DNA from 2 places in the Actinoplanes sp. NPDC026670 genome. Region 2 is predicted to be linked to the other one. Evidence: riboswitches for the same ligand, from Rfam matches in the RefSeq annotation. Region 2 holds a riboswitch; the other holds the start of a gene.
What was found. Region 2 has a riboswitch for cyclic di-GMP ahead of AB0E94_RS20310 (hypothetical protein). Riboswitches for the same ligand answer to the same signal wherever they lie in the genome.

Region 1: another riboswitch for cyclic di-GMP. It lies ahead of AB0E94_RS13550 (Calx-beta domain-containing protein); the one in region 2 lies ahead of AB0E94_RS20310 (hypothetical protein).

Annotation. Positions count from the first base shown of each region.
Region 1 is NZ_JBEZXU010000011.1:89,369-101,114, reverse strand. It holds gene AB0E94_RS13555 (Calx-beta domain-containing protein) at 1-8,418, shown strand, start outside; cyclic di-GMP riboswitch class I at 8,720-8,798, shown strand; gene AB0E94_RS13550 (Calx-beta domain-containing protein) at 8,892-11,746, shown strand, end outside.
Region 2 is NZ_JBEZXU010000019.1:48,408-60,153, reverse strand. It holds gene AB0E94_RS20320 (hypothetical protein) at 604-2,277, shown strand; gene AB0E94_RS20315 (ribonuclease domain-containing protein) at 2,863-3,282, shown strand; cyclic di-GMP riboswitch class I at 3,510-3,584, shown strand; gene AB0E94_RS20310 (hypothetical protein) at 3,602-4,042, shown strand; gene AB0E94_RS20305 (S24 family peptidase) at 4,132-7,215, shown strand; gene thiC (phosphomethylpyrimidine synthase ThiC) at 7,889-9,418, opposite strand; gene thiD (bifunctional hydroxymethylpyrimidine kinase/phosphomethylpyrimidine kinase) at 9,488-10,255, opposite strand; gene AB0E94_RS20290 (thiamine phosphate synthase) at 10,252-10,818, opposite strand; gene AB0E94_RS20285 (thiazole synthase) at 10,836-11,582, opposite strand; gene thiS (sulfur carrier protein ThiS) at 11,584-11,746, opposite strand, start outside.

The DNA of each region.
Region 1 (11,746 bases), on a different contig from region 2:
GACTACACCGGGCTGAACGCCTTCGAGGTGGTCATCCCGGCGGGGCAGACCACCGCGTACGCCGAGGTGCCCACCGTGGGGGACTTCGAGCTGGAACTCGAACCGGAGACCGTCGACCTCCAGATCGTGAACGCCGCCGGCGCGAACCCGGTGACGCCCACCGCCACCGGCCGGATCGTCGACCCGGTGATCCGGGTCGTCCCGTCCCCGGACGCCGTCATCACCGAAGGTGACAGCGGAACCCGGAACCAGCTCTTCGAGGTACGCCTCGACCCCGTGATGGACGCCCAGGTCACCCTCGACTACGAGGTGGTGGCGGGCAACGCCGTCGCCGGCGAGGACTTCGTGGCCCCGGCGCCCGGTCAGCTGGTCTTCGAGCCGGGCGACCGGGTCAAGCAGATCCAGGTGCCGATCCACGGCGACACGATCGACGAGGGCCCGGATCAGACCTTCACGATCCGGCTGCTCAACGTGGCCGGCGCCACCGCCCTCGCCGACCAGGGCGAGTTCACCTTCACCATCACCGACGACGACTCCGGCCCGCAGGGCCCGACGACGGTCAGCATCGACAACCCGGGTGTGGTGGCCGAGGGCCGTCCGCTGGTGTTCCCGCTGACCCTGAGCCGGCCCAGCGACGTGCCGGTCACCGTGCGGGTCTCCACCACCACCGGCACGGCCACCCCCGGCGACGACTACGTCCCGATGACCGACGCCGAGGTCACCTTCCAGCCCGGCGAGACCACGGCCGCCCTCGCCGTCACCACGAACAGCGACAACGTCTTCGAGTACGACAGCGAGACGGTGACCGTCGAGATCATCAACCCCGGACCGGTGGACCTCGGCACGGCCAGCGCCTACGGCAAGATCGCCGACCCCGGCCTGCGGATCGGCTCGCTGGCCATCGACGAGAACGGCAGCGGCGCCGTGACCGTCGACATGGCCCTCAACGTCCCGATGGACGAGCAGGTCCAGGCGAACTACGAGCTGCTGCTCGGCTCCGCGATCACCGGCAGCTTCACCCAGGTGTCCGCCGGCACGCTGACCTACCCGCCGGGCGCGACCACCAGCCAGATCACGGCCACGCTGCCCGGCGGCTACGACCTCACCGAACCGGGCCGGATGCTCAAGGTCCGGCTGAGCAATGTGGTCACCGCCACCGGGCTGCCGGTCGGTGGTGAGGGCGAGCACTCGACGATGCTCAGCGCGCCCGGTGACCCGGGCGTCACCCCGGTCCTCACCTCGGTGACCTCGTCTCCGCAGTTCGAGAGCGACGGCCAGACCCAGGTCGCCTTCACCGTGCAGCTGAGCAACCCGGTGAGCCAGCCGGTCACGCTCGACGTCTCGGCGATCGACGGCTCGGCCGTCCGGAACGGCGCCGGGCCGGGCACCCCCGACTTCGCGGTGCCCGACCAGGTGACCTTCCTGCCCGGCCAGAGCCAGGCCACGTTCCAGGTGACGGTCGTCGGCGACGACGTCTTCGAGCGGAACGAGGAGGCGCAGATCGTCGTCACCCCGCGGCCGGGCGATCCGCTGGTGACCGGCCCGTCCCAGCAGTCCACGCTGACCGTCTACGACGACGATGACGCCCCGACGGTGACCTTCGACGGGTTCGACCGGCCGGAAGGCCCCGGGAGTGTTCCGCTCGGATTCAGTGTCAGCGGCGTGGCACAGGACCCGATGCCGTGGTCGGCCACGGTCCAGGGCGGTTCGAACGACTCCCGCGATCCGGCCGAGGCCACCGACTTCGGCGGAAATCCCATCTACTCCGGCACCGTCGCGCCCGGCGCGACCCGGATCGACATGGGCACCCTGGAGCTCTGGCCGGATGCCGTGGACGAGTACGACGAGATGATCGAAGTGGCCGTCGAGGTGGACGGGCGGCCCTCGGTCCGCGGCTACGGCACGATCCGCGACGAGTGGTCGGAGATGCCGCCCCGGCTGCGTCTCCCGGACCGGATCTCGGTCGCCGAGGGACAGCCCGCGGACATCCCGGTGACGCTCGACTTCACCGTGGTGCCGGGCAACACGGCCACCCGGACCGAGAAGGTCATCTCGGCCGACTACCTGGCCGACGGCGGAGACGCCCAGCCCGGCCAGGACTACCACCCGGCCGGCGCCGGCGCGGTCACCATCGACCCGCCGGCCAACGGCACGACCATCTCGATCCCCACCGGCGCCAACCCCGAGGACGAGCCGGACGAGACCTTCAACGTGGGCCTGACCAACCTGCGCAACGCCGAGTTCACCGGCCCGCCGGCGATCGTGACGATCACCGAGAACTCGCCAGTGGTCAGCATCGCCAGCCCCGGCACGGTGCCCGAGGGCCGCCCGATGCGGTTCCCGCTGACCCTGAGCCGGCCCAGCGGCAACCCGGTCACCGTGCGGTTCACCACCACGAGCGGCACGGCCACCCCCGGCGCCGACTACATGCCGGTCACCGGCGGCGAGGTCACCTTCCAGCCCGGACAGACCACGGCGATCGCGTTCGTCACCACGAACCCGGACAACGATCTCGAACAGGACAGCGAGTCGGTGACGGTGGAGATCACCGACCCGGGCTTCGCCACTCTCGGGACGTCCAGCGCGTACGGCAAGATCGTCGACCCGATGCTGCGGATCGGATCGGTGGCGATCGACGAAGCCGTCAACCGGTCGGTGGCCGTCGACATGTTCCTCAGCGTCCAGCTCGACGCGGACGTGCGGGCCGACTACGAGCTCCTGTTCGGCGACGCGACGACCGGCCAGTTCACCACCCTGGGCACCGGCGTCCTGTCGTACATGCCGGGAGACACGAGCCGGCAGATCACCGCGCAGCTGCCGCCGGGCGTCAACAGCGTCAGCGGCCGGACGCTCAAGGTGCGGCTGTCCAACGTGGTCAACGGGGCCGGGCTGCCGGTCGGCGGTGAGGGCGAGCACGCGGCCCTGCTCGGCGGGCCGAGCGAGCCCGGAGGCACCGCCCCGGCCATCGCGTCGGTGAGCGTGTCGCCGCAGAGCGAGAGCGACGGGCCGGCCCAGGCCTGGGCCACGGTCCAGTTGACCGGGCCGGTGAGCCAGCCGGCGACTCTGGACGTCTCGGCCGTCGACGGTTCGGCCACCCGCGGCGACGCCGCGCCGGGCCGCAACGACTACAGCGTCCCGAACGTCGTGACGATCCCGGCCGGCGGCACCCAGGCCACCTTCCCGGTGACGATCAACGGCGACGACGTCTTCGAGAACGAGGAACAGGCGCAGATCGTCGTCACGCCGCGGCCCGGCGACCCGCTGGTGACCGGGCCCGCCCAGCAGTCCACGCTGATCATCTACAACGACGACGACGCGCCGACGGTGACCTTCGACGGCTTCGACCGGCCGGAAGGCACCGGGGGAGTCCCGGTCGGGTTCATCGTCACCGGCGTCGCGCAGGACCCGATGCCGTGGGAGGCCATCGTCCACGGCGCCTCCAGCGACTCCCGGGACCCGGCCGAGGACACCGACTTCACCGGCAATCTCACGCTCGCCGGGACTGTCGCGCCCGGCGCCGGCCGGATCGACCTGGGCACCGTCGACCTGCGGACGGACACCGCCGACGAACACGACGAGACGGTCGAGGCCTGGATCGTGGTGGGCGGAGGCAACGCGGTCACCGGTTACGGCACGATCCGCGACGACCCGACACAGATGCCGCCCCGGCTCCGGTTCCCGGAGAACGTCGTGGTGTCCGAAGGGGAGAACGCGGAACTGCCGATCACGGTGGACTTCGCCGCTGTGCCCGGCAACACCGCCACCACCACCGAGAAGGTCATCTGGTTCGACTACACCACGGTGGACGGCTCAGCGGTCTTCGACACCGACTTCACCGACCGCGGCAGTTCCAAGCCCCTCTACGCGCTCGACGGCACCGACGCGATCCTGATCCAGACCGTCGGCGACGACATCCCGGAGGGCGACGAATCGTTCACCGTGGCGCTCAGCAACGTCAGGAACGCCGAGTTCGCCGGGCCGCCGCCGACCGTCACGATCAAGGAGCCCGCGCCGACCCTGACGATCGGCACCGCTCCGCCTACCCTGGCCGGGCAGCCGCTCAGGTTCCCGGTGACCCTGAGCCGGCCGAGCCTGTCGCCGATCACCGTGCGGTATTCCACGATGACGACGATGGGCTCGGCGACACCCGGCGTCGACTACCAGCCGGTCACCGACGCCGCCCTGACCATCCCGGCCGGCGCCACGAGCGCCACCATCGTGGTTCAGACGATCTCCACCGGCCAGTACGACTTCGAGGGCCGCAGTCTCTACGTGCAGATCACCGATCCCGGCGGCGCCACCATCGACCAGACCTACGCGGGCGCTGAGATCTCCGATCCGGCGATCTGGGTGCACGCCGAAACGCCGATCGTCGAGGGTGGCCCCGGCACCCGTGACCAGTTCGTCGAGGTCCACCTGAGCGCCCCGATGGACGCACCGGTCGACGTCGACTACTCGCTGCTCGCGGACACCGCCGTCGCGGGTGTGGACTTCGACGCCGTATCCGGCCACCTGACGTTCGCGCCGGGCGACACGGTGAAGCAGATCCGGGTGCCGATCCGTGGCAACGACGCCCCGTCGAGCAGCAACAAGTCCTTCAAGGTCCGGCTGAGCAACGTGACGCACGCGGGTGGCGCCTCCGTTCACAACGAGGGTGAGTTCCCGGTCTGGATCGTCGAGGACGACAACCCGGCGACCGTCGACATCGTCTCGGTCAGCACGGCGACGCGCCCAGAGGGCGACAGCGTCGCCACGGTGCCGGTCACCGTCCAGCTCAGCGGCCCGGTTTCGCTGGACACCAAGCTGCTCGTGGGCTGGGCCGGCGGCACGGCGGTATCGGAGGGCGCCGGGGTCGGCGAGTCCGACTACAGCGTGCCTGCGGAGGTGACGGTCGCCGCCGGCCAGAGCACCGCGACGATCAACGTGACGGTCAACGGCGACTCCGTCTTCGAGAAGGACGAGGTCGTCGAGCTCCTCGTCGAGCCGGCGCCGAACGACGCGCTGATCGCCCATTCGGAGAACACCGGCGGGGTCACGCTGGTCAACGACGACGCGGCGCCGCGGGTCACCTTCGACGGGTTCGAGCAGTCCGAGGGCGCCGGCGGCGTCGGCGTCTGGTTCACCGTCACCGGCGACGCCCAGGACCCGATGCCGTGGACGGCCGTCGTCGAAGGTGGGTCCGACGGGCCCGGCGACCCGGCCGAGGCCACCGACTTCACCCGCGACAAGCTCACCCTCGCCGGGATCCTCGCCCCCGGCGGCGACCAGATCGACGTCGGCGACCTGGACTTCACCATGGACAGCGCCGACGAGTACGACGAGACGATCAAGGTCGCGGTCGACGTCCCAGGGCTCGGCACCACCACCGGCCAGGGCAAGATCCTCGACTGGCATACCCAGCTGCCACCCAAGGTGGTCGCGTCCGGGCCGGTGGCGGTCACCGAGGGCGGCACCGCCTCGGTGCCGGTCAACCTCGACTTCGCCGCGGTGCCGGGCAACACCGCCACCTCCACCGAGAAGCTGGTCACCGTCGACTACCACACCGCTGGTGGTACGGCCACCGCCGGCGCCGACTTCACCAGCACGTCGGGCACGCTCGTCTTCACGCCACCGGCCACGAAACAGACCATCGACGTGCCGGCCCTCGCCGACACGGACGTCGAGAACGACGAGACCCTGACGGTGAACCTGGCCAACCCGTCGAACGCGGAGATCGGCGGCGCTCCGGCCGTCGTCACGATCAGGGGCGCCGCCGCGGCCGCCTTCCACGTGACACCCGACGTGACCGTGACCGAGGGTGACGTCACCGCCGCCGAGTTCACCGTGACGCTGGACGGGCCTGCGGCCGGACCCGTCGACTTCACGGTCGGCGTCACCGACGGCACCGCCCGGTACGACGCGGCCGGTCCGGGCGGCAGGGACTACGGAACACCCATGCCGACCCTGACCATCCCGCAGGGCCAGACGTCCGCGACCCTCCGGGTCCCGATCGTCGACGACGAGGTCTTCGAGCGCCGGGAGGTTGCGACGGTCCAGGTCGGCCTGGCCCCGGGTGAGACCGATGCGGCGGGTACGACCCAGCACAGCACCCTGACCGTCGTCGACGACGAGACGATCCCGGCGCTCGCCCTGCTCCCGGCGAAGGCCACCGAGGGCAGTGCCGTCGACGTGACCGCGATCCCGTCCGGAGTGGCCCAGGACCCGATCGGCTACCTGCTCAGCTTCAACGGCGACACCGCACCCGGCGCCGACTCGGCCGAGGTGGACGACTACGCGTACAGCAGCGTCGCCGTTGATCTGCCGGCCGGAAGCACCGGGCCGGTCCTGCTCCGGTCGGTCCCGCTGGCGCCGGACACGATCGACGAGGGCACCGAGTCGTTCACGGTGACCGCCACGAACCAGACGTTCCCCGAGCAGGTGCCGGTCTCCGCCACCATGGGCATCCTGGACGACCCGGCCGACCTGCCGCCGTCGGCCACCGTGTTCCCGGCGAACGTCAGCGAGAGCGCCGGCTTCGCCGAGGTGCTGGTCCTGCTGGAGTACCTGGGCGCGAACGGCGCCGACCGGACCGAACAGCCGGTCACCCTCAACTACTCGGTGATGCCCGGCACCGCCGGCAGCGCCGACTTCGGCAACCCGATCAGCCCCAACCCGCTGGTCTTCACACCGGGCCAGAACTTCGCCACCATCCGGGTGCCGATCGTCAACGACCAGCGCATCGAGAACAACGAGAGCTTCCAGGTGCGGCTGACCGGGATCCTCCCGTGGGGCGGCGGGATCACCGGAGCCACCAGCGACGTCACCATCGCCGACGACGACCAGAACCTGCCGCGCCCGACCTTCACGGTCACCGGCGACATCACCGCCCGTGAGGACGGCGGGCCGGCCACCGCGACCGTCACGCTCAGCCAGGCGGCCCAGGGCGACGTGGACCTCACCGTCGAGACGGTGCCGGGCACGGCCACCCCGTCCGGGGCCGGCGACGGCGGAACCGACTTCACCCCGCCACCGGCCACCCTGCGGATCCCCGAGGGCAGCCTGACCGGGACGATCAGCATCCCGATCGGGCAGGACACCGTGTACGAGGGCGACGAGAACGCCCGGATCTCGGTCGCCCTGGCCCCGGGGGAGGCGGACGCCACCGGTACGGCCCAGCAGGGCACCCTCACCATCACCGACGACGAGGCCAAGCCCACCCTCACCCTGGACCCGACCGCCGCCACCGTGGCCGAGGGCGACACCGTCGAACTCTCCGGAACCGTGAAGGGAGTTGCACAGCGTGACTTCGAGTTCGACGCGGGGGCCGCGGCGGGCGCGGCGGCGACCGGGGACACCGCCGGCGACGACGACTTCGAGCTGACCCAGGCCAAGGTGACCGTGCCCGGCGGCACCGCGAGCGGATCCAAGGTCCGGGTCGGCGCGGTCCGCTTCGAGAACGACAGCATCGACGAGGACACCGAGACGGCGACGGTCTCGATCGGTGGCGCCACCCGTACCTTCAAGATCACTGACGACCCGGCCGACGTCGCGCCGTCCGTCTCGATCGACGACGTGTCGGTGTCGGAGGGCGACGGCACCGCCGAACTGACCGTCGAGCTCACCTTCACCGGCGGGACCACGGCCACCTCGCGGACCATCACGATCCCCTGGTCGACCGCCGACGGCACCGCCGACGCCGGCAAGGACTACACCAAATCCAGCGGTACGGCCCGGTTCGCACCGTCCACCACGACGGCCACCGTCACGGTGCCGATCCTCCAGGACACCCAGGACGAGACCGACCAGAGCTTCACGGTGAAGCTGGGCTCGGCGTCCCCGGCCGACGTCAAGGTCGCCACCGGCACCGCCACGGTCACCGTCCAGGACGACGACAAGCCGAAGGCGCCGACCCTGACACCGCCGGCCGGCACCACGAACGGCTCGGGCCGGATCACCATCTCCGGTACCGCCGGCGCCGGGGCGAAGGTCGAGCTGCTCAGCGCGCCGGGTGTCTCCGGCGGCACGTTCAAGGTGGTCAGCACCGTTCAGGCCGACGACGACGGCGCCTACACCTTCAAACCCAACCTCACCCAGGGCTGCCGGATGCAGACCCGCTCCGGCGGCCTCACTTCGCCGGTGCGCACCATCCAGCTCCGCCAGGACCCGGAGCTGACCGGGGTGTCGAGCGCCAAGGGCTCGGTCACCCTCACCGTCACCGGCAACCCGGACGAGCCCGGCCAGAAGGTCACCATCCAGGAGCAGGTGCGCGGCGGCTGGGACGAGGTGGACGACGGCAAGCTGAACGCGAGCGGCAAGTTCACCACCACGCTCAAGAATCTCAAGGCCGGCAACCACGTGTACCGGGCGGTGATCTCGGCGACGCCGGCCCTCGGCATCACCGCCGGGACCTCACCGGCCCGGCCGGTCAAAGTGAAATAGCAGGTGGTGGCGAAGGGCGGTCCGACCGGACCGCCCTTCCTTCGTTTCCGGGGCCGGAACGGTTCCGGGCGAGTAAGGTTCGCCGCTGGTCAGGGTGCCGTCGCGGGCCGGTCAGAGCCACGCGACCAGGCAGTTTCCCGGCTATGTGAAGGACTTTCTACCGAAAAACCCGTTCCGCCGCGAACGGTCCGATACGCCGGTTAGATTGCAGTTGGCGCCGCCTCACGCGGATCATCGCATCCCGTGTTTGCGCTGCTGAGAGCCGGTTTTCAGCCGGCACCCCGAACCGCCCTAGGTGCGGTACCCGAACAGGCAAACCCGTCGCGAGACGGGGACGCAAAGCCAGGGGCCTCCCCGCTGGAGGTAGCCCAGCCGCCGAAGGAGACAGGAAGAGAATGCGTCATCGACCCATCCAAACGGCGCCGCGAGAGCGGGTGCCGTTCACGCTCTGGGGACGGAAGCGGATCCGGACAGTGCTGGCGACGATTGCCGCCTCGGCCGCTGGTCTGATCCCGGTGGTCCTGGTCAGCTCCCCAGCCCACGCGAGCGTCGACTACCTCACCATCAGCGATGCCGGCGCCTGGGAAGGCTCCAAGGTCACCTTCACCCTGACCTACACCGGCACCGCCGCGGCCACCTTCCCGACCATCGCCACCGGCAGCTTGAGCTCCGCGTCCGGTGCGGCGACCCCGGTTCTGAACACCAACGACTACGACTCGGACCCGAGCCGGACGTCGATCACGTTCCCGGGAACCGCCGCGGGTGGCACGAACACGGCGACCATCACCGTGGACACCCTTCTCGACAACGACACGGCGGACGAGACGTTCGCGCTGATCGTGACGGATGCGCTGAGCAACACCAAGTCGGCCACCGGCACGATCTGGGCGGCCGCGTCGTACCCGACCTTCGCGCTCAGCCCGACGACCTCTACGGTGGCCGAGACGGCTACCAAGAACGCCTCGGGCACCGTCACCCAGAAGTCGGTCACCATCACCGCGACTCTGACACAACCGCTGGCGCACCCGGTCACCCTTCCGGTCAAGACGGTCGACGGCACCAGCGTGACCGTGCTGGAGCGGGCCACGTCGAGTGGTGGTGAGCTGCGCGACTACACGGCGCTGCCGTCCACCGCGACGATCACGATCCCGGAGTACACCTACACCGGCAGCATCACGGTCGATCTCTACGACGACGTGGTCGACGAGACCGACACGGACGGGCAGGCCTTTACCGTCGAGGACGCGGGTTCGTCGTCGCTGGCGATCCGGCCGACCAACGCCGGCGCCGGCGTGTCCACCATCACGATCACCGACGACGATGCGGCTCCGACGATCAACATCGGTGACGCGCCGGCGGCGGACGAGGGCAGTTACCTCAACTTCCCGCTCACCCTGTCCCACCCGTCTGATGCGGCGGTCGGTGCCGACTACGCGACTGCTGACGGCACGACCCGTGACGACTCCGTCGCCGCGACAAGTGCCGGATCCGACTACACCTCGGCCGGGCCGGCGCAGATCCTGATTCCCGCCTACGGCAAGAGCCGGTTGATTCCGATCGCGGCTCTGAACGACAACGCATTCGAGGGCGCGGAAAACGTCCGGGTGCTCATCACCAACCCATCGGGCACGACGCTGGGCACCAAGACCACAGGCGTCGGCATCATCAACGACACCGACTCCGGCCCGGCCATCACGCTGAGCACTCTGGCCGACCCGGCCAACGACACGGCTGTCAACACCGGCTATTCCTTCAAGGAAGGCGACAAGGACGAGGCGGTCCGCTACATCGCGGTTACGCTGCCGAACGGCACCGGTCCGTGGCAGGTGCCGATCAAGATCGACTATGCCTTCAAAGACGGCACCGCCACCAACGGTGTCGATTACAAGGGCACCGCCGGCAGCTTCACGGTCCCGGTCGGCGCGACCGCCGCGAGCTGGACGGGCTACAAGATCCCGGTGACCGTCGTCGGTGACACCACCAAGGAGCTCACCGAGGACTTCCAGGTTGTGCTCACCAGCTCGACGAAGACGATCACCGAGGGCAACACGACCATCAGTCTCACCGAGACCAACGAGACTGACGCGATCCCGACCTGGACCACCGGGGATGTCTCGGTCGTCGAGGGCAACACCGGCGTCACCACGGTCAAGGTTCCGGTCACACTCAGCGCGGTCGCCGCGTCCGACGTGACGTTCACCGCCGGCTTCACCACGCCTGGCAGCGCGACCGAGACCGGCGTGAACTCCGGCGACGAGGTCGGTAACAACGACTACGACCTGCCCGCCACCCGCACCGTCACGATCAAGGCGGGCGAGAAGGTCGGGTACCTCGAGATCCCGATCAACGCGGACACGGTCTACGAGCGGGATGAGGCGCTCAGCGTCGACTTCACCACGGCCAGCACCGCGGTCAGCAGCGCCACCTCGGCCGACGTGCTGCACAGCGCCCGGGTGACGATCACCAACGACGACGCCAAGCCGACGGTCACGCTGAACCAGATCTCCGGCACCGAGGGCGGTTCGCTGCGGGTCACCGGCACCCTGTCCGGGCTCTCGCAGTACCCGTACACGCTCGGCCTCGCGGTCGCCGGTGTCGGGGACAACCCGGCCACCCCGGCCACCGACTTCGAGCTGCCGTCCGGCTTCGCCACCACCGCGATCAGCATCGCCCGCGGTGCGACGGCGCTGCCCAACAGCGGCGTCTTCGGTGACATCTACCTGTCGCCGGACGACGTGGACGAGCCGGTCGAGGCCTTCACCGTGGCGGTGAAGGAGACCTCGCCGTCGCTCCAGGGCTTCACCGATGTCACCGGCACCTACCGGATCAACGACGATCCGGCCGACCTGCCGCCGGCGGCCTCGATCCGTGACGAGTCGATCGGTGAGTGGGAGGGCTCGGTCGACGTCCACGTCGACTTCGCCTTCGACGAGAACACCAAGAGCACCACGCAGACCGTCAACATCCCCTGGTGGACCGTCGACGGCAGCGCCAAGGCCGGCGAGGACTACAAGGCCACCAAGGGCACCCTGACCCTCAAGCCGGGCGACCTGACCGCCACGGTCAACGTCGAGGTTCTCAACGACAAGCTCAAGGAAGACAACGAGAACTTCTGGGTCAAGCTGGGCACCGCCACCCCGACCGGCGCCGCGGTCACCAAGGGCACCGGTGAGGTCACCATCAAGTCGGAGGACAAGGCCGACCCGGTCACCCCGACGCTGAGCGCGACAGGTCCGTCGAAGGGTGTCGGCCTGGCGAAGTTCGTCGGCACCGCCGCTCCGAACACGACTGTCGAGCTGTGGGGCGCCGCGCTCCCGGAGACCGACCC
Region 2 (11,746 bases):
GCCACGTCGCGCAGCCAGGGGCGAGGATCCCGTGCTCACGACATCTCCTTCACGGTCGTCCCCGCTCCGCACCACGGCGGGAGGCGGCCCTTTCCGGGCCGCGGTCCGGCCCCGTCCGATGGCCGCAGCAAGGCCCGCGCCGTTTCCGGCACGGCGGCGATTTCATCAGAACGCCGGGCCTTTTGGGAAGTCTGGATCCTCCTGTAAAAGGCTCCGCTGTCCAGGTGATAAGTGCGCGCGACTTCACTCGGCGTCAACTCGCCCGGTGTTGACGTGCGCGAATACCTCACGCACGACCGTCCGTGAGGTCGTGATCACCGGACACCATCAGAATTCCAACCACTATGTGGGAGTTCTGTCCCGCGACCTCGATGAACACGTTGACAAGGTTTGGCGTGACAGGACGGACTCGTTGTCCGTGCGCGACAGTGTCCACTCTGGACTCAACATCTGGCAAGTCGCTCCGGAGTTGCCCGGAAGTCACCGTAAGTCACCGATTTTTGATCGATGAACGTCGATCATAGACGTACGCGACTTTAGGCTGCCTTAAGAAGGCCACCCCGGACTGGCGCATCATGCGGAACATTCCGTAACGTGCCCACCATGGCATTTCGGAGCTGGCTGAAGCTGCTGGCCGCCACCACCACGGCGGCCGCGGTTGTCGGGGCCGGTCAACTCGGCATCGCCTACGGGCTGGGCATGGTGCGGCTCGACCAGACTTTGGAACTCACTCAGCGTGACCAATGGACAGCGCAACTGGCCTGGGTCGCCTGGATCACGATGACCGCCGCCGCAATCGGTGCCGTGGTCGCGACCGGTCTGCGCCCCCGCTGGTCACCGCGCCCGGTGAGCGGCGGCGGCGCCCTCGCGATGGGCCTGGCGGCTGGTCTCGGCGCCCTCGCGGTGCTGCCGCTGACCATGCAGCCGGCCCGCGCAGCCCAGGTCGCCGGCGTGCAGCCGGTCCTGGTCATCGGCATCTGCGCCGGCCTGGGCGCGGCCACCGGCATCTTCGCCGGCTACGCGACCGCGGCCCGTGCCGTCGCCCGCTGGAGCGTCGCCACCCTGACCGTCGCCGTCTGGTTCGTCGCCCTGATCTCGGTGGCGCCGTCCCTGCTGCCCGGCCGCACCCAGGACGCCGCCCGCCTCGGCGTGCTCGAAGGCGACCTCATCCCCGGCGCGGTCGTCGAGCGCACCCAGTTCGCCACCATGCCGGTCATCGCACTGCTCGCCGGCCTGATCGTCGGCTGGGTCGCCCGCGGCCGGAAGATGCCGACGCTCACCGTGGCCCTCAGCGGGCTCGCCGGCCCGGCTCTGCTGACCGTGGCGTACCTGATCGCCGGCCCGGCCGCGGGCGGCGGCTTCCACCTCGACCCCTACTGGGGCGCGATGACCGCAGCCGGCGCCGGAGTGCTCGGCTCGGTGCTGGCCGCCATCATCCGCAGCTCTCCCGAGCCGGCCCGCACCCCCGAGCCGGAGACCCCGGTCGCCGACAAGCCCGCCGACGCCAAGCCCGAGCCGGCGCCCGCCACCGCCTCCGGCCGCGCCACGCTGCCCCGCCGGGACGCGCCCGTGCAGTCCGCCATCGCGCAGGCCGCGGCTGCCGCGGCACGCCGCCCGGAGAACGAGCTGCGCCCCTCGGACACCGGCGTCCTCCCGGTGGCGGTCGCCGAACGCCCGCACCCGCTGCAGGACCTGAGCGCCTCGGCGACCTCCGGTTTCACCGCGCAGCCACAACCGGCGGCCGCTGGTTTCGCCGCGCCCCAGGCGGCAGCCGGTTTCGCCGTGCCCCAGCCGGCGGCAGCCGGTTTCGCCGCGCAATCGCAGTCGGCGGCCGCCGGTCACCCCCCGGCGACGCTGCCGCCGGGCGTCGCGCCGGCCGCCGTTTATCCCCCCGGGTCCTACGGCCCGACGGCGGAGCCACGTTTCTCCGGGCAACAGCAGCAGGCGCCCGCCAAGGCCGGCGGTGGTCTCCGACGCGGCTGGCGTACGCGTAAGTCCGCCCCCGAACCCCAGCCCGCCACACCGTCGCCGGCCCTGACCGGCGACACCGGCTCGTTCAACGGCTTCACCACGAGCCAGCCCGTCCCGCGAACCGGCATCGACACCGCCGAACACCCACGGGTGACACAGCGGGCCCCGCTGACCCCGGAGCCGACCCCGATCAGCGCCCCCCTGCCCCAGCCGACGCCGATCGCGCCGCCGCCCACCGCGCCCAGCCCGCAGGTCCGCAAGGAGGACGAATACGTCAACTGGGTCAACGGCCTAGGCGGCGCCTGACCCAGAAATCTCGAAGGCCCGGGCACACACGCGTCCGGGCCTTTCTAGTACCTCGTCCCGGCCGCCGCCTCTTCCGCCGTTCGCTGCGGGTCGTCACTCCCCACCCCGTCGCGTTGATAGCCGCCGGCGCCATCCCCGATCTTGCTGATGCAGGCAGACCTGGCATCGGCAGCGTCGACCAGCGCACACAATCCCCGAACGCGGGCTTCCGTCGTCGCCGGAGCAGAGGCAGGCGCACACGTTGAGCCGATCGCGCGCGTTCATCCACGCCCTGGCGACGACCAGGTCACGCACAACGCCAACGTGTGCTCCCGTCACCGCTTTGCCGAACCTCGAGCCGACCGGACGCAATCCGCTGCCACTTTCGTGGCACGCCCCGCGCCACATCGACGTTGCCGCCACTCTCTCCCTCGGTTGCATCGTCGTGAACTCCTGGCCAGAGCCCTGCCGCCTGAGTTTCGCCGCCGTAAAACATCCGCGAACATCGATGGAATGATGGAATCGGGAGGTACCGCGGAGCACCCAGAGAAGTGACGATGCTCGATGTCCGGGTTCATCCCCCCACCGAACATCGGGAGTCCGAACATGATCACCCGCATCGGCCGGTTCTTCTCCGGCCTGGCCCTGGTCCTGGCCCTCTCCGGGACCGCCCTCATCGCCCCCGCGGTCGTGTCGCCGACGTCGACCGACGCAGCTCAGGCGGCCGTCTACAGCACCTGCACGATCAGTCGCTGTTCGGCCGCGCGTACCGCTTTCACCGGCTGGCAGTCCCTCGGCTGGCCCACGTCGGCCGGCTGGTACTCCTGGCCCTACGGCAACTACAACTACACCGGCGGCCAGTTCTACAACCGCGAGGGCCAGCTCCCCACCGCCACGTACAGCGAATACGACGTCTATTCCCGCGCCCGCGGCGCTTCCCGGGACGCCTACCGCATCGTGGTCAACCGCAGCACCCGAGTCGCCTACTTCACCCCCGACCACTACGTGACCTTCTACAAGCTTTAAACCCCGTTTCTGGTACGCGCGGCGACCGTCCCCCGACGGCCGCCGCGCCCCGTTTCCGCCCGCGAATTCACACCCACCCGATCCGCGCAACCGCCTTGCAACCGCCTAGCACCACCCGGGCTCTCAGGCAGCGAAACCCTGAAAGTCACACGAAAAACCGCTCCCCGAACCATCAGCCGAGCCCCACCCCGACCGAACAATCTGGCGCAAGCAACGAGCACCCGCTCGGCCGATAAACGCAAACCCGCCGCAAGCCGGGGACGCAAAGCCACAGGGCCCACGAGGCCGGCTGGGCTACCGACCAAGGGGAGACACAGATATGCGCAACATGATCCAGCTGCTGGGCGGCGTCGCAGTCGCCGGAGTCGTCGCCGCGGGCAGCACCGCCTTCACCGCCGGCGCCGGCCTCGGGCTCACCGAGACCTCGACCGCCACCTCCAGCCGGTTCATCGGCGGCTCCGTGACTCAGACGGTATCCGGCGCACGGATCAACGGAATCACCTACGCGTACGCTAACGCGCCTTCGAACACCCAGGTCACCGGTGTAACGATCACCTTCAACGACGCCGCAGCCAACGGCAAAACCATCACCGTCGTTCCTGGCGGAGGCGCATACGGCGCCGCCACAGCGGACGAGTTCTACTGCCCCGCCATCGGATCGGCCACGGTCACCTGCATCACCGCGCTCAACAGCGACAACACCCACGCTGCGGCCAGCTACTACGCGGGCCTGACCAGCCTCGCGATCACAGTCTCCTAATGTAGGGCAAACCTCCGCCATGGGCTGGCATCCTCAATGAGAGCCGCTCTGGCCTGGGGGTCAAAATCGGACAAACGAAGCGTGTAGCCATGGCCGCCATCCTCGCGATGGCGGCCATTGGCACGTGGGCCATCAGCACCCACCGCGTCTCGTACGTCATCACCCGCGGCGTAAGCATGCAACCGACCTACTCCCAGGGCGACCTGGTGTTCGTCATCAAGTCTCATTCCTACGAATCGGGGCAGATCGCCGCATACCATAGCCCCGATGGCACGTTCGAGGTCTTGCACCGCATCATCGGTGGCGATGCCGACTCGGGCTATGTCCTAAAAGGAGACAATAACGCCGCAGTCGATCCGCCAAAACCGACTGCTGCGCAGATTATCGGGAAAGCGGTACTACACATACCGAAGGGTGGCACCTGGCTACAGCCGATACTCAGCCCAACCGGTCTGGGCATGATCGGATTCCTGTTTTTCGGCGCAGGCACGGCTCTTCCTAATAATCGCCGGAACATACCGCGCGGTCACCGAAAGAAGAGAGTGAAGGGTATGTCTGGCGGAGGCGGATCGTTCGCAATGGCCACGGCCATCTTCAAGGCCGTCAGCCGCTTACATCCCGCCCTTCGCGCAGTCGCCTACACAGCCGCAATCGCCGGAATTTCAGGACTCGCCCTTGGCATACTCGGCTGGATGAAGCCGGTCACCGAGACCGCTTCCAGCGGTGGCACGGCTGGCGAGTCGATGACCTTCTCGTACTCCGCAGAGGTTCCACAATCCGCCGCATATGACGGCACAACCGTGCACTCTCCCGATCCAGTCTTCCGACGACTTGCACAGATAGTAAATCTGCATATGGCCTACACCGGAAGACCCGGCCGGATCCAAGTCATCGCGCGCTTATCCTCTCAGAGCGGCTGGCATAAAACTCTTCAACTGTCGCAGCAGAAACAATTCACCACCAACCGATACACGGGCGAGACCCAACTGGACCTTCAGTCGTTGCAGCAGATCGCAGTCGATGCAGGCAAGGCAATCGGTGCCGAAATGGGTCCGATCACATTGGCACTGACCGCACAGATAAGGCACAGCGATGGTAGCGCATTCGACCCACAACTATCTCTGAACCTAGCCCCGCTCGCGCTCACCCTCGCTGGCAGCGCCGAGTCGCTGGCAGTCGATAAATCCAGTACCTCCGCCACAACTTCGATCCGCGATCGCCAGATCGGCGCGTTCGGCTACGAAATTATCAGCGCTTTGGCAGCCCGCCGATATGCGGTCTACTTGCTACTCGGCGCGATTCTCGGCGCTGCAATCGTCGCGATGATGGCTCTACGGCACGTCCCCCTGCGGACCCGCACACAGATCGAGCGTCGCTACCCTCACTTGCTTGTTCCTGTCGAGCCAATGGCGAGTCCGCCAGGAAAGCCAATCGTCGTGGTCGATGCCTTTCCGGCTCTGGTGAAGCTGGCCGAGAAATACGGACAGATGATCCTCACCTGGACTCGGCCGGATGGTGCTGACGACTTCGTGGTTCGGGACGAGGGCATCCTCTACCGGTATCGGATCGAACCGGCCCCTGCCCCGGCCATCCCGGCGAAGGTCGAGAGGCAGCCAGCCGCCGCGTCGCCTTCGGGACGGGTCGCTGCGGAACCCGGAGCCGTGCCGGTCCTGCAACTGCCCCCGGCCCCCGAAACACCGCCGGAGCTACAGGACGACCAGCCGGAGGGCGAAGAACCCGCGCCGCCCGAAGACGCCCCGGCAAAGGTGACGGCACCCCGGAAACGCACGTCTCGCACCGCAGCCGCCAAGGCCGCCGCGAAGACGACTGCCACGAAAGCGACACCCGCCAAACGCGCGGCAGCAAAGGCCCCCGCAAAACGCACTCGGGCACAGGCGAAAGCCGCTGGCACTCCCGTTTCCGAGGCGGCCGCAGCGGTCTCGCCCGAGGTCGGAGTCTCCTCCGATGAGCCAGGCCGCCACACCGATATCGCCGGTGGACCTGAAGCAAGCCAGCCGGATGTACCCGCCGACAGTTCCGCGACGGACGTTCCCGCGGAGGCCGTTGTGGCGACGGCGGAGCAGGTTCCGACAGCCGAAGCCTCCGACCCGCAGGACGCGACCAGGTCGATCGCTGACGAATCCGGCACCAGCCCGGCCCCGGATTCTGAACCGAAGGCGCAGCCAGAATCGACGTCCGATCTTGATCAGTTCGGTCAGGGCCCAGCGGAGGCCGCTACCGAACTGGAGACGCTCACACCCGAGCAGACATCGCCCGCCCAGGCGGAAGCGCTCGCAATCGAACCGGATGCACTCCGCACCGAACACGACCAGGTCGCGGCCGCCGCTGACGCACCTGCCGCCGAACAGAACCAGGTCGAGCCCGAGCCTGACGCACTCACCGCCTCACAAGACCAGGCTACGGCCGTAACTGACGTACTCACCGCCGACCAGAGCCAAGTCGGGGCCGAGCCTGACGCACTAAGCGCCGACCAGGACCGGGCTGCGACTGAAACGAAGGAAGCGCCAACCGACCCGGACGAGCCCGCCGCCGAATCGGAGTCATCGCCCGCTCAGGCGATGGAGGCCGCCAGCGAACCGGAACCGAACTCGAGCAACCCGGACACGGACACAGAGACGGACACGGCAGAACCTGCGAGCCACGCCACCGAAACCGACCGGTCAACGATCGAATCGAAGGGCACCGCACCCGAGTCGGCCGGGCCGACGGATCTCGAAATCCCCGGACCCGAACCCGTCGGGGAAGCGATCCAGCCGGAACCGACGGATACCACCGAAACTGCCCAGGAAGAAGCCCGCACAGCACCGGAGACGGATTCTCCGCCTTCACGGAGTCAGCAGCGAACCGGTCGCCGAAAGGGCCGCTCGCGCCGCTCCCCGAAGCCGGCGATGGACGAACCGCCCGTCGCGGACCGGCCCACCGAGGCGGAGGAGCCCCTCCCCGGGCAGCCGACCGCAGTCGGTTCCGATGCCCCGGCCCATGAGGCCCGCGAGGCCATGACCGATCTGGCCGACCGCAACCGCCCGATCACCACCCCGGAGCCGGCACCCAGGGCGAAGCCGGAACCGGTGCATGAACCCATCTACGACTTCCTGCCGGCAGCGAAGCGCATCCCGAGCCCGCCAGAGCTCGATGACGAGCCGGAGCCCTGACCCGGTGGATCTTGCACGATCCTCCCGGTCTCCACGACCTTGCCAGCCAGTTCCGCCCGGGAAGCTTCTTCTGGGCTCTCGCCGCTTCCGGAGTCAATCCCTCTGCTGTGCGATGTTCTCCCGCCGAGCCTTCGGGCTATCGCGCCGGTCACACTGGCGACTGGGGCACCGGCTCGATGTCGGAAATGTCGCATTCGCAGAGGCTTCAGCCTCGGCCAGCCGTGTAGATCTTGCACGGTTCTCCTCGCTGGCAGCGATCTTGCAAGATTCTTCACGTCTGGGTGTGGTCTGTCGTGCAAGGTCTACTGCGCTGGGGAGACCTTGCAGCTTTCTTCCCGTCGGGGCATGGAAAGAGCTGCAAGATCGGCGCGAGCATGAAAAGTCGTGCAAGATCCGCGGGCGGTGAGGCGGAGGCGGCGAGGCGTTGCTGGCGGAGACGGCAGGGCCGTCGTCGGCAGGGATGTTGCGGCCGAGGAGGCGTCACCCGCCTGAGGGCTGTCATTCTCGCGGTGAGGTGGCTGCGCAGAAGACTCCCGGGCATGGAGATTTGTGCAAGATCCGCTCGGAGGCCCGACCTTGCAAGCCGATACCCGCCAGAACTGGTACCAGCTTGCAAGATCCACTCAGGCGCGCAAAGACGTGCAAGATCCGCGCAACCGCCGAACAGCCCGCTCTAAGCGGTGGGAGTGACCGGCAGATAGACCCGCCCACCCGCATCCACGAACTCGGTCGACTTGGCTTTCATCCCGGCCGCCCGAATCTCATGGCTGATCTTCATGGAGCAGAACTTGGGCCCGCACATGGAGCAGAAGTGCGCGGTCTTGGCCGGCGCCGCAGGCAACGTCTCATCGTGGTACGACCGAGCGGTCTCCGGATCCAGCGCCAGCTCGAACTGGTCCTCCCACCGGAAGTCGAACCGGGCCCGGGACAGCGCGTCATCCCACTCTTGAGCCCCAGGATGCCCCTTGGCGATGTCCGCCGCATGCGCCGCGATCTTGTAGGCGATCATCCCGGCCTTGACGTCCTCTTTGTTGGGCAGCCCGAGGTGTTCCTTGGGTGTGACGTAGCAGAGCATCGCCGTCCCGAACCATCCGATCATGGCCGCCCCGATGGCCGAGGTGATGTGGTCGTAGGCGGGCGCGATGTCGGTGGCCAGCGGCCCGAGGGTGTAGAACGGCGCCCCGCCGCACAGCTCGACCTGGAGGTCCACGTTCTCCTTGATCTTGTGCATGGGCACGTGCCCGGGCCCTTCGACCATGACCTGGACGTCGTACTCCCAGGCGATGTGGGTGAGTTCGCCGAGGGTGCGCAGCTCAGCGAACTGGGCTTCGTCGTTGGCGTCGGCGATCGACCCGGGTCGCAGCCCGTCGCCGAGGGAGAACGTGATGTCGTACTCCCGGAAGATCTCGCAGAGTTCCCGGAAGTGGGTGTAGAGGAAGTTCTCCCGGTGTTCGGCGAGGCACCAGGCCGCCATGATCGACCCGCCTCGGGAGACGATCCCGGTGACCCGTTCAGCGGCCATCGGCACGTAGGCCAGGAGCACGCCGGCGTGGATCGTCATGTAGTCGACGCCCTGCTCAGCCTGTTCGATGACGGTCTCCCGGAAGACCTCCCAGGACAGCTTGAGCGGGTCGCCTTTGACCTTTTCGAGCGCCTGGTAGAGCGGCACCGTGCCGATCGGGACGGGCGAGTTCCGTACGATCGCCTCGCGGGTCTCGTGAATGTGTTGCCCGGTGGACAGGTCCATCACGGTGTCGGCGCCCCATTGGGTGGCCCAGGTGAGTTTTTCGACCTCTTCGTCGATCGACGAGGTGACCGCCGACGTGCCGATGTTGGCGTTGACCTTCACCAGGAACCGCGAACCGATGATCATCGGCTCGGACTCGGGGTGGTTGATGTTGGCGGGCAGCACCGCCCGTCCGGCGGCGATCTCGTCGCGCACGAGCGAGGCCGGGACGCCTTCGCGGACGGCGACGTATTCCATCTCCGGCGTGATGATCCCGGCGCGCGCGGAGGCGAGCTGGGTTCGTCCGGTCTGCCACGGTTTCCGCAGCGGCGGCAGCCCGGCCGAGGGTTCACTGCCGGGACCGGACGTGTCGTAGAGCCGCACCGGCGGGTTGTCGCCGGTCAGCACGACCTCGGTGAACGGCACCCGGATGTCCGGGCGGGGACCTTCCACGTAGACCTTGCGACGCATGACCATTCCTCCCCAAATTTGGATAAAACCGGCAGCGAACGGCAGTGTTGGACCACCGGCCGTACCGCCGGAGATCTAGATGGACCACCCGAAGTGGTCCAGTGGGCCCGGCCCGGCTCCGAGCCGCCACGAGCTGCCGCCGCGCAGACCCCGGTTCACGTAGTCCTTGGCCGCCGCGACCGCGTCCGGCACCGCGTCGCCGGCGGCCAGCCGCACCGCGATCGCCGACGAGAACGTGCAACCCGAACCATGGTTGTTTCCGGTCACGACCGGCTCACCGCGCAGCAGCGTCGTCTCTCCCGCGACATGCAGGACGTCGAGCGCCAGCTCACTTCCGGTCACCACGACGGCGCGCGGCCCGAGGGCCGCGAGCTCGGCCGCCGCCGAGATCATCTCCTCGGTGGTCTCCACTCGCCGCCCCAGGAGGGCGCCGGCTTCGTGCCGGTTCGGAGTCAACACGCAGGGGTACGCCGTAAGCACCCCGACAACCGCAGCCTCCCCCAGCCGGCTGCCCGCGGTGGCCACCAGAACCGGGTCGACGACGAGGTTGGGCAGATCGTCCACACGCGACGCGATCAACTTGGCCACGGCCGGATCCGAGATCATCCCGACCTTGACCGCGGCCACCGGCAGATCCGACAGCACGGCGTCGAGCTGAGCCGCCACGACGTCGACGGGCACCGGGTGGATTGCGGTGACCCCGAGCGTGTTCTGCGCCGTGATGGCGGTGAGTACCGAGGTCCCGAAGGCACCGAGCGCGGCGAACGTCTTCAGATCCGCCTGGATCCCGGCACCCCCACCGGAGTCCGACCCGGCGATCGTCAACACGACCGGAGGAGTCACCACCCACCCCCGGCACCCGACATGGCGCCCACCGACGCCGTTGACAGTTCGCGGGCGGTGCGTTCGGGATCGGGGGAACGCATCACCGCGCCCATCACCGCGATCCCGGCCGCGCCGGCCGCCACGCACTCCGCCGCCTGCTCAGAGGTCTCGATGCCACCGAGCGCCAGCCAGGGCACGGGCGCGCGCAGTTCGGCGGCCCCCGTGGCCCCGAGCGCGGGCCCGTACCCCGGTTTCGACGAGGTCGGGTGGATCGGCGACACCGTCACGTAGTCCACACCCGACAGATCCTCCGTGCCGTGCCACGAACGCCCGATCAGCGAGACCCCGGACGGGAGTGGATCAGAACCGGACAGGTGCACGGCGGCCCCACCGAGCGGATCCGGCCCCGCGATGATCAACCGATTCGCCGGGACGACCGACCGGAGCTTCGTGGCCAGGGCCGCGCGGTCGCCGTACGAAAGATCCCTCTCACGCAGAATGACCCACGCGGCGCCGCCGCGGACCGCCGCCCGGACCACCTCGATCAGCGAACCGGAAGCGGACCGCCGATCGGTGAGCACAACGAGTCCGCCCGGGGTCACCATTGCGCGAGGCCGTCGTCGGCGGTGGACGCGACCGCGTGGAATCGCCGTGGGATGCGCCCGGCGGAGCGGGCGAGCCGGCCGGCTGTGACCGCATGCCGCATCGCCGTGGCCATCGCCACCGGATCGTCGGCCCGGGTGATCGCGCTGGCGATGAGAACCGCGTCACACCCGAGTTCCATGGCGAGCGCCGCGTCCGAGGCGGTGCCGATGCCGGCGTCGAGCACCACCGGAACGTCGACGCCCTGCACGATCAACTCGATGTGGTGCGGATTGGAGATCCCCAGGCCGGAACCGATCGGCGACCCGGCCGGCATCACCGCGGCACAGCCGGCGTCAGCGAGACGGCGGGCCAGGATCGGATCATCGCTGGTGTACGGCAGCACGGTGAACCCGTCAGCGACGAGTGTCTCGGCCGCTCGCAGGAGTTCGATCCCGTCCGGCAGCAGTGTGCGTTCGTCCCCGATGACCTCGAGTTTGATCAGATCCGTCTCGAAGGCTTCCCGCGCCATCTGTGCGGTCTTGACCGCATCACCGGCGGTGTAGCAGCCGGCCGTGTTCGGCAGCACCCGCACGCCGAGCCGGTCCAGCATCGGCAGCAGTCCCGGGCCGGCCGCGTCCACCCGCCGCAGCGCCACCGTGACCAGGGTCGACTCGGACGCGGCGATGGCCTCCTCCAGCGCGGTGAGGCTGTTCGCCCCGCCGGTGCCGAGGATCAGCCCGTTCTCCGGAAGGAACGTCACGTCAGCCTCCCTGCGCGGCGGTGAGGACCTCGATCCGGTCGCCGTCCACGAGGTCCACCTCCGACCAGGTCGAACGCGGCACGACGGTGCCGTTGACCGCGACCGCCACCCCACGCTGGGCGGCGATGATCTCGGCGACCAGGGTCGCGACCGAGCAGGTGCCG